2 regions of the Hydrogenophaga aquatica genome follow, and region 2 is predicted to be linked to the other one. Evidence: riboswitches for the same ligand, from Rfam matches in the RefSeq annotation. Region 2 holds a riboswitch; the other holds the start of a gene.
What was found. Region 2 has a riboswitch for glycine ahead of ACYVHH_RS01260 (D-amino acid dehydrogenase). Riboswitches for the same ligand answer to the same signal wherever they lie in the genome.
Positions count from the first base shown of each region.

Region 1 (3,397 bases), on a different contig from region 2:
CTGGTAGGGCGTGTAGGCGGTGTACCAGGCGGGGTTTTCCAGGATGTTGCGCAGGATCACGCCCGGGGTGTGCGTGCCGTAATAGCCCTGCCCGATGAAGCTGCGCAGCACCTGGTTCTGGCTGGCCACGGCCTTGAGTTCTGCCAGTGCTGCTGCCTCGGTCACTGCCGGTGGCAGATCCATGGGCTGCGCGCGGGCGATGCTGCGCGGCACGATGCCGTCGATCAGGGCGCGGCGCGAGGCCTCACCGATGACCGAGAGCATCAGGCGCTCGTCGGCTTCAGAGATGCCGATATGGCGGGCAACGAACTCGTTGGCGTTTTCCAGGTCGGCCAGGGGCCGGGCGGTGGGCATGAGCATGGCGGGCTCCGGGGGGCTTGCGGGTGGGGTTTACTTGGTCAGTTCGCCGTAGGCGGTTTCGTCCATCAGCTCCGCGACTTCGCCAGCGTTGGACAGCTTGACCTTGAAGAACCAGCCAGCGCCCAGCGGGTCGCTGTTGGCCAGCGCGGGGTCGTTGCGCAGGTCTTCGTTGACTTCGGTGATCTCGCCGCTGATGGGCATGTACACGTCGGCGGCAGCCTTCACGGATTCGACGACGCCTGCCACGTCTTTCTGGGCCAGGACCTTGCCCACTTCGGGCAGTTCCACGAACACCACGTCGCCCAGCGCGTCCTGCGCGTGGTGCGTGATGCCCACGGTGGCGATGTCGCCTTCAACGCGGATCCATTCGTGGTCGGGGGTGTACTTCAGGCTCATGGGGTGGGCTCCTGGGGATGGAAAGGGAAAGAGGGCGGACGTGGCATCAGCCACGGAAATAACGGTTGGGCACGAAGGGCAGGGGCGCCACTTCCATCGGCACCGCCTTGCCACGGACGAGCGCCTGCACCTGCGTGCCGAGCGCAGCATAACCGGACTGCACGTAGCCCAAGGCGATGGGCTGGTTGATGGAGGGGCCGAGCAGGCCGCTGGTGACTTCGCCAATGCGCTCGCCAGCGGCGTTCTGCAGTTCCACATGCTCGCGCACGGGCACGCGCTCCTTGGCGATCAGGCCCACGCGCAGGCGCTGCGGCGGCTGCGTGCCGTCGAGCTGCGCCAGAATCTTGCTGGCGCCGGGGAAGCCACCCGCGCGGGCGCCACCCGTGCGGCGCACTTTCTGCATGGCCCAGTTGAGCGCGGCTTCCACTGGCGTGGTGGTGGTGTCGATGTCGTTGCCGTACAGGCACAGGCCTGCTTCGAGTCGCAGCGAGTTGCGCGCGCCCAGGCCGATGGGCTGCACCTCGGGCTGCGCCAGCAGGGCGCGGGCCAGCGCCTCGGCGTGTTCGGCGGGCACCGAAATCTCGAAGCCGTCTTCGCCGGTGTAGCCGCTGCGCGTCACGTACAGGCTGGCACCGTTCCACTGGTGCGCGGCACCGGTCATGAACACCAGTTGTTCCACGCCAGGCAGCAGTCGCTGCAGTGCGGTCACGGCTTGTGGGCCTTGCAGGGCCAGCAGGGCGCGTTCCGGCATGGGGATGACCTGGCAGCGCTGGCCGATGCGCGCCTGGATGTGGGCGATGTCGCCTGCCTTGCAGGCGCCATTGACGATCACGAAGATGTCGTCCCCCCGGTTGACGAACATCAGGTCGTCGATGATGCCGCCTTCGTCGTTGAGCAGCAGGCCGTAGCGCTGTTTGTTCAGGCCCAGGCCGATCACGTCCACGGGCATGAGGGATTCAAAGGCCGCAGCGGCGTCGGGGCCGACCAGGCGCAACTGGCCCATGTGCGACACGTCGAACAAGCCGGCAGCCGTGCGGGTGTGCAGGTGCTCGGCCATCAGCCCGGCGGGGTACTGCACAGGCATGCTGTAGCCCGCGAAAGGCACCATGCGCGCACCCAGTTCAATGTGCAGGGCGTTCAGCGGTGTTTGAAACAGGGGCGTGTCGGGGCTGGTCATGAGCGGACTCCATGGGGGCATGAAACAACCGTGGCATTCATCACCACGGCATCTAGCCCCCGCTGTCCGCTTTACCTGAGAGATTCACCGCCCATGCGGGGCGGCTTGCTCCTTCGGTGGGCAGCATCGTGTGCGGCCTCTCTCCAGTGGGGATGCGCAGTCAAACCCCTCGGGGCTGACGGCGTTTGCCAGTCCTTTTGCCTGAGCGTTCAGACCACCGCGATCAGCGGTCCTGCGCCTTCGGCGGCTTCCCTTGGGGAAGCGCTCTCCTGACAATCCGGAATTCTAACCCACGGCTGAAAATGTAACGTTTGGTAAACTGCTGGGTTGCCCAGAGTCCCGTGTGCCGCATTCACAAGCATAAGAAAGGTGCCTCGTGTCCGACGCCAAGCCGCTCCTCATGATCGTTGACGACAGCCGCATGTCACGCATGCTGATCAAGGCCATTGTCGTTGCGCAGCGCCCTGACTGGCGCATTGTCGAAGTCGCGTCAGGTGACGAAGCCTTGGCCCGTGTGGATGAGGAGACTCCGGATTTCATCACCATGGATGTCAACATGCCGGGTACCAACGGCCTGGAGGCGGCCGAACGCATTCTGCAAAAGCACCCTGGCATCCGCATCGCAGTCTGCACGGCCAACGTGCAGGAGCGCATGCGCGACGCGGCTGCCCGTGCCGGCCTGTTCTTCGTGGGCAAACCCATCACCGAGGCCACGGTGTCGCCTGCTCTGGCCTTTTTCGGGAAGTGACCATGGTCGATGTCAGCGACCTCAAGCGCGACGCGCTCCTGGAAATCTTCAACATCGGCGTGGGGCGTGCCGCGTCGAGCCTAAGCATGATCGTGGGCGACGAGGTGCTGCTGTCAGCCCCCAGCCTGAGCCTGTGCTCGCCGAACGAGGCGGCTGTGGCGTTGTCGGGCAAGCCGCTTACCAAGTTCAGCACCGTTTCGCAGCAGTTCTCTGGCCCCTTTGAGGCGCAGGCCATGCTGGTCTTCCCCGAGGCCAACGCATTGGAGATCGTCGGCCTGATGATGGGGGGGACCAACCTCAGTGCAGAGGAGCTGTCGGAATACGAGCAGGAGGCGATGTGCGAGATCGGCAACATCATCCTCAACTCCAGCATGAGTGTGCTGGCCGACATGTTCGCGGTGCAGTTTGACAGCACGCTGCCCGTGCACCGCTTTGGCGATTCGCAGGCCGCGCTGGTGTTGGAGGGTGAACCGGAGCAGGTGGTTCTGCTGCTGCAGGTGGACCTGAAGATCAGCCAGAAGTGCATCCACGGGCAGATCGTCTTCCTGTTGAGCGTGTCATCCCTGAGCACCCTGATGGAACTGGTCGTGTCGTACATGACGCGCATGGGCCTGGCTTGAGGGAGCAACCATGATTTCTAGGTTCGCCAATGCCCTGGAGCTGGGCATAGTGGGGCTGGATGCCGATGGCCGTGTGCGCCTATGGAACCGCTGGAT
Region 1 covers NZ_BAAGVK010000001.1:97,183-100,579, reverse strand. Annotated here, with positions in the region: gene gcvP (aminomethyl-transferring glycine dehydrogenase) at 1-360, opposite strand, end outside; gene gcvH (glycine cleavage system protein GcvH) at 391-756, opposite strand; gene gcvT (glycine cleavage system aminomethyltransferase GcvT) at 803-1,933, opposite strand; glycine riboswitch at 1,986-2,090, opposite strand; glycine riboswitch at 2,113-2,215, opposite strand; gene ACYVHH_RS00450 (response regulator) at 2,310-2,681, shown strand; gene ACYVHH_RS00445 (chemotaxis protein CheC) at 2,684-3,301, shown strand; gene ACYVHH_RS00440 (sensor domain-containing diguanylate cyclase) at 3,312-3,397, shown strand, end outside.
Region 1: another riboswitch for glycine. It lies ahead of gcvT (glycine cleavage system aminomethyltransferase GcvT); the one in region 2 lies ahead of ACYVHH_RS01260 (D-amino acid dehydrogenase).

Region 2 (3,397 bases):
CCGCTCCCTATGGCTGGCTGAGCGCGAGCCTGAACAGTGTCATGCCCGCGCACGTCATCTACCCCAAGGTGGATGGCCGCCCTGCGGGTTTTTCCTCGCGCTGGCTCAACGACATCCTGCGCGGCCGCCTGGGCTTTACAGGCGCGATTTTCAGCGATGACCTAAGCATGGCCGGTGCCCGCCAGATCGATGGCAAGGAAGTGAGCTACACCGAAGCCGCCGTGACCGCCCTGGAGGCGGGTTGCGATCTGGTGCTGCTGTGCAACCAGTGCGTGGTGGATGACGGCGCCCCTATCGACGAACTGATCGACGGTTTGAGCGAAGCGCAGATCAAGGGCCGCTGGCAACCGCGTGGCGCCAGCGAGCAGCGCCGCCTGGACCTGCTGCCGCTGGGCGCCGCCCAGCCCTGGGACGAACTGATGGTGGACGCGCGTTACATGCACGCGCTGGGCCTGCTGCCCTGACGGCACCGCTGGCGGTGCCGTCCCGGGTGCCGCCCACGAGGGCGCGTCAGACCCGGGCCATGGCAGCTGCCGGTGCCGCGCCCAGCACGGGCTTGTGGTAGCTGTCGCCCACCACGTCCGCGATCAGATCGGCGGTCCCGGCGCTCAAGGTCCAGCCCAGGTGCCCGTGCCCGGTGTTGTAGAACACGTTGGGCTTTTTGCCGCGTCCCACGCGCGGCATCATGTCGGGCATCATGGGGCGCAGGCCCGCCCATGGCACCACCTGCCGGGTGTTGACTCCAGGGAAGCACTGGTTCACCCAGTCGACGAGAGGCTTGATCCTGTCGGCGCGGATGTCCTTGTTGTAACCGTTGAACTCGGCTGTTCCGGCCACGCGGAAACGGTCCGGCCCGAGCCGGCTGGTGACGAGTTTGGTTTCGTCGTCAAGCAGGCTCACCCAGGGGGCGGCCTCGCGGCTTTGTTCGTCCATCAGATTGACGGTGATCGAATAGCCTTTGACCGGGTAGATGTTGACGCGGTCGCCCAGTTGCGCAGCCAGACTGCGGCTGGCCACCCCGGCGCAGACCACGAGCCCGTCAAAGCAGTGAGTCTGCTCTTGTCCATCCTCGTGTGCCGTGACAAAGGCAGTTTCGCCATCGCTGCGCAGATCGCGCACCTGTTGCCCGTAGCGAATGGTCACGCCCAGACGTTCGGCAGCGGCGGCCAGACCTACGGTGTATTTGTGGATGTCGCCGGTGGAGTCGCTCTCGGTGTAGAAACCGCCGTAGTAGGTGCCTGCCAGCGTGGGTTCGATGGCGCGCATTTCCTCTGGTGTGACGGGGTGGCGTTCCAGTCCGCCTGCCGCCAGCAGGCGGCTCACATTCGCCGCGTGGTCAAAACCTTTCTTGTCGCGGTAGATGTGCAGGATGCCGCGCTTTTCCACGTTGAAGTCCAGCCCCTCGGCCTGGGCCCAGGCAAAGAAATGCTCGCGCGCGGCGATGGCCAGCTTGACCGTTTCGGTGGTGTTGCGTTCGTAGTGGGGAATGTTGCCGATGAACTCCAGGAACCACGAAATCTTGTGCCAGCTCGGCTTGGGGTTGACCAGCAGCGGCGCGTCGTTCTTCAGCATCCACTTCAAGCCCTTGAGTATGGTGGACCAGTGGGTCCACACCTCCGCGTTGGATGCGGAAAGCTGTCCGCCGTTGGCGAACGATGTCTCCATGGCCGCGTAGCGGTTCTGTTCAAACAGGGTGACGTAAAAACCGCGCTTGGCCAGCGCGTAGGCCGTGGTGACACCGGTGATGCCACCGCCGATGACGGCGATCGATTTCATGAGGCAGGCTCCAAACGTCGAAGGGAATGGGTACAGCCCGCACCATGCGGGATGTACGCCCCCTCTGTTTGGAACCTGAGAGATTCATGCCCCCGTGGCGGGTGCACTTGCTCCTGCGGTGGGCTGGGTGACGACACCAGCCTCTCTTCAGAGTTTCATCCAACTTCGACCGGTCCTTTGGCCTGAGAGTTTCCGGGGCGGTTGCTCCTTCGGCGCTGGCCGCTGAGGGCCAGTCTCTCCCGATCGATGTCCAGCATTCTAGTCAGGGGTGTCTACCTCATCAAGTGCACCAACACCAGGCTGATGGACGGGAACGCAACCAGCACACCCAGACGAAGGACGTCCACCGCGATGAACGGAACCAGTCCACGGAAGATGGCGCCGACCGGCACCCGGGGCAGGTTCGCCTTCAGCACGAACACGTTCATTCCGACGGGCGGCGTGATCAGGCCGATCTCGGTCAGCACCACCACGACAATACCGAACCACACCAGGTCAAAACCCTGGGCCACCAGAGTGGGGGTGAACAGCGGCACGAAGATGAGGATGATGGCCATGGCGTCCATGACGCAGCCGAGGAGCAGAAACACGGCCAGGATGGCCAGGAGAATTCCGGTCCTTGACAGCCCGGATCCCTGCACCAGCGCCAGCAGTTCGTCCGCCAGCCCCGAGAACGTGATCAGCTGGGAGAAAAGCATGGCCCCGAACAGCACAACGTACAGCATCACGGAAGTCATGGCGGTTTCGCGCATGACCTCGTAGAAGCGCTGCCAGCCCAGCCGTCCCTGCGCCATCGCGACCAGCAAGGCCAGACCTGCGCCAATGCCGCCCGCCTCGGTGGCAGTGAACCAGCCCAGGTAGAGTCCGCCGATGATCAGCAGGAACAGCAGCAGAAACGGCCACACACCTGCCAGGGAACGCCAGCGCTGCGCCATGGGTGTCTTCTCGGCGCGCGGGGCATGTTCCGGGCGGAACCAGGCAATCGCGTAAATGGCACCCATGTACAGGGCCAGACCCAGCAGGCCCGGCAGCACGCCTGCAATGAACAGCTCACCAATGTTCTGCTGGGTCAGGATGCCGTAGATCATGAGGATGATCGACGGGGGGATGAGTATGCCCAGCGTGCCACCGGCGGCAATGGTCGCGGAGGCCAGGCGGTCGGAGTAGCCGTACTTCTGCATGCTGGGGTAGGCCACCTTGGCCATCGTGGCCGCCGTGGCGAAACTGGAGCCGCAGACAGCACTGAAGCCAGCGCAGGTCACCATGGTGGCCAAGGCCAGGCCACCGCGAACGGCGCCCAGGAAGGCATTGGCTGCGCGAAACAGGTCTTCAGAGATTCCTGTTCGCGACAGCACGTTGCCCATGAGGATGAACAGAGGAACCACTGCCAGTTCGTAGGAGAACGCGGCCTCGGTCAACGTCATCGGGATCAAGGTGCGTGCCACCTCGAAGCTGTTGAGGAACGCAATGCCTCCGACCGAAACCGCCAGCAATGCGATGCCCAGTGGCACGCGCAGAAAGGCCAGCAGCAGCACGGCGCCCAGGCAGATCAGTCCAGCGGTCATGATGCCGCCTCCTCGTGAGTGTGTTCGGAGTGTGGGGCCTGCACGAACAGGGCAGC
Region 2 covers NZ_BAAGVK010000002.1:49,320-52,716, reverse strand. Annotated here, with positions in the region: gene nagZ (beta-N-acetylhexosaminidase) at 1-464, shown strand, start outside; gene ACYVHH_RS01260 (D-amino acid dehydrogenase) at 511-1,776, opposite strand; glycine riboswitch at 1,831-1,935, opposite strand; glycine riboswitch at 1,937-2,028, opposite strand; gene ACYVHH_RS01255 (TRAP transporter large permease) at 2,049-3,341, opposite strand; gene ACYVHH_RS01250 (TRAP transporter small permease) at 3,338-3,397, opposite strand, start outside.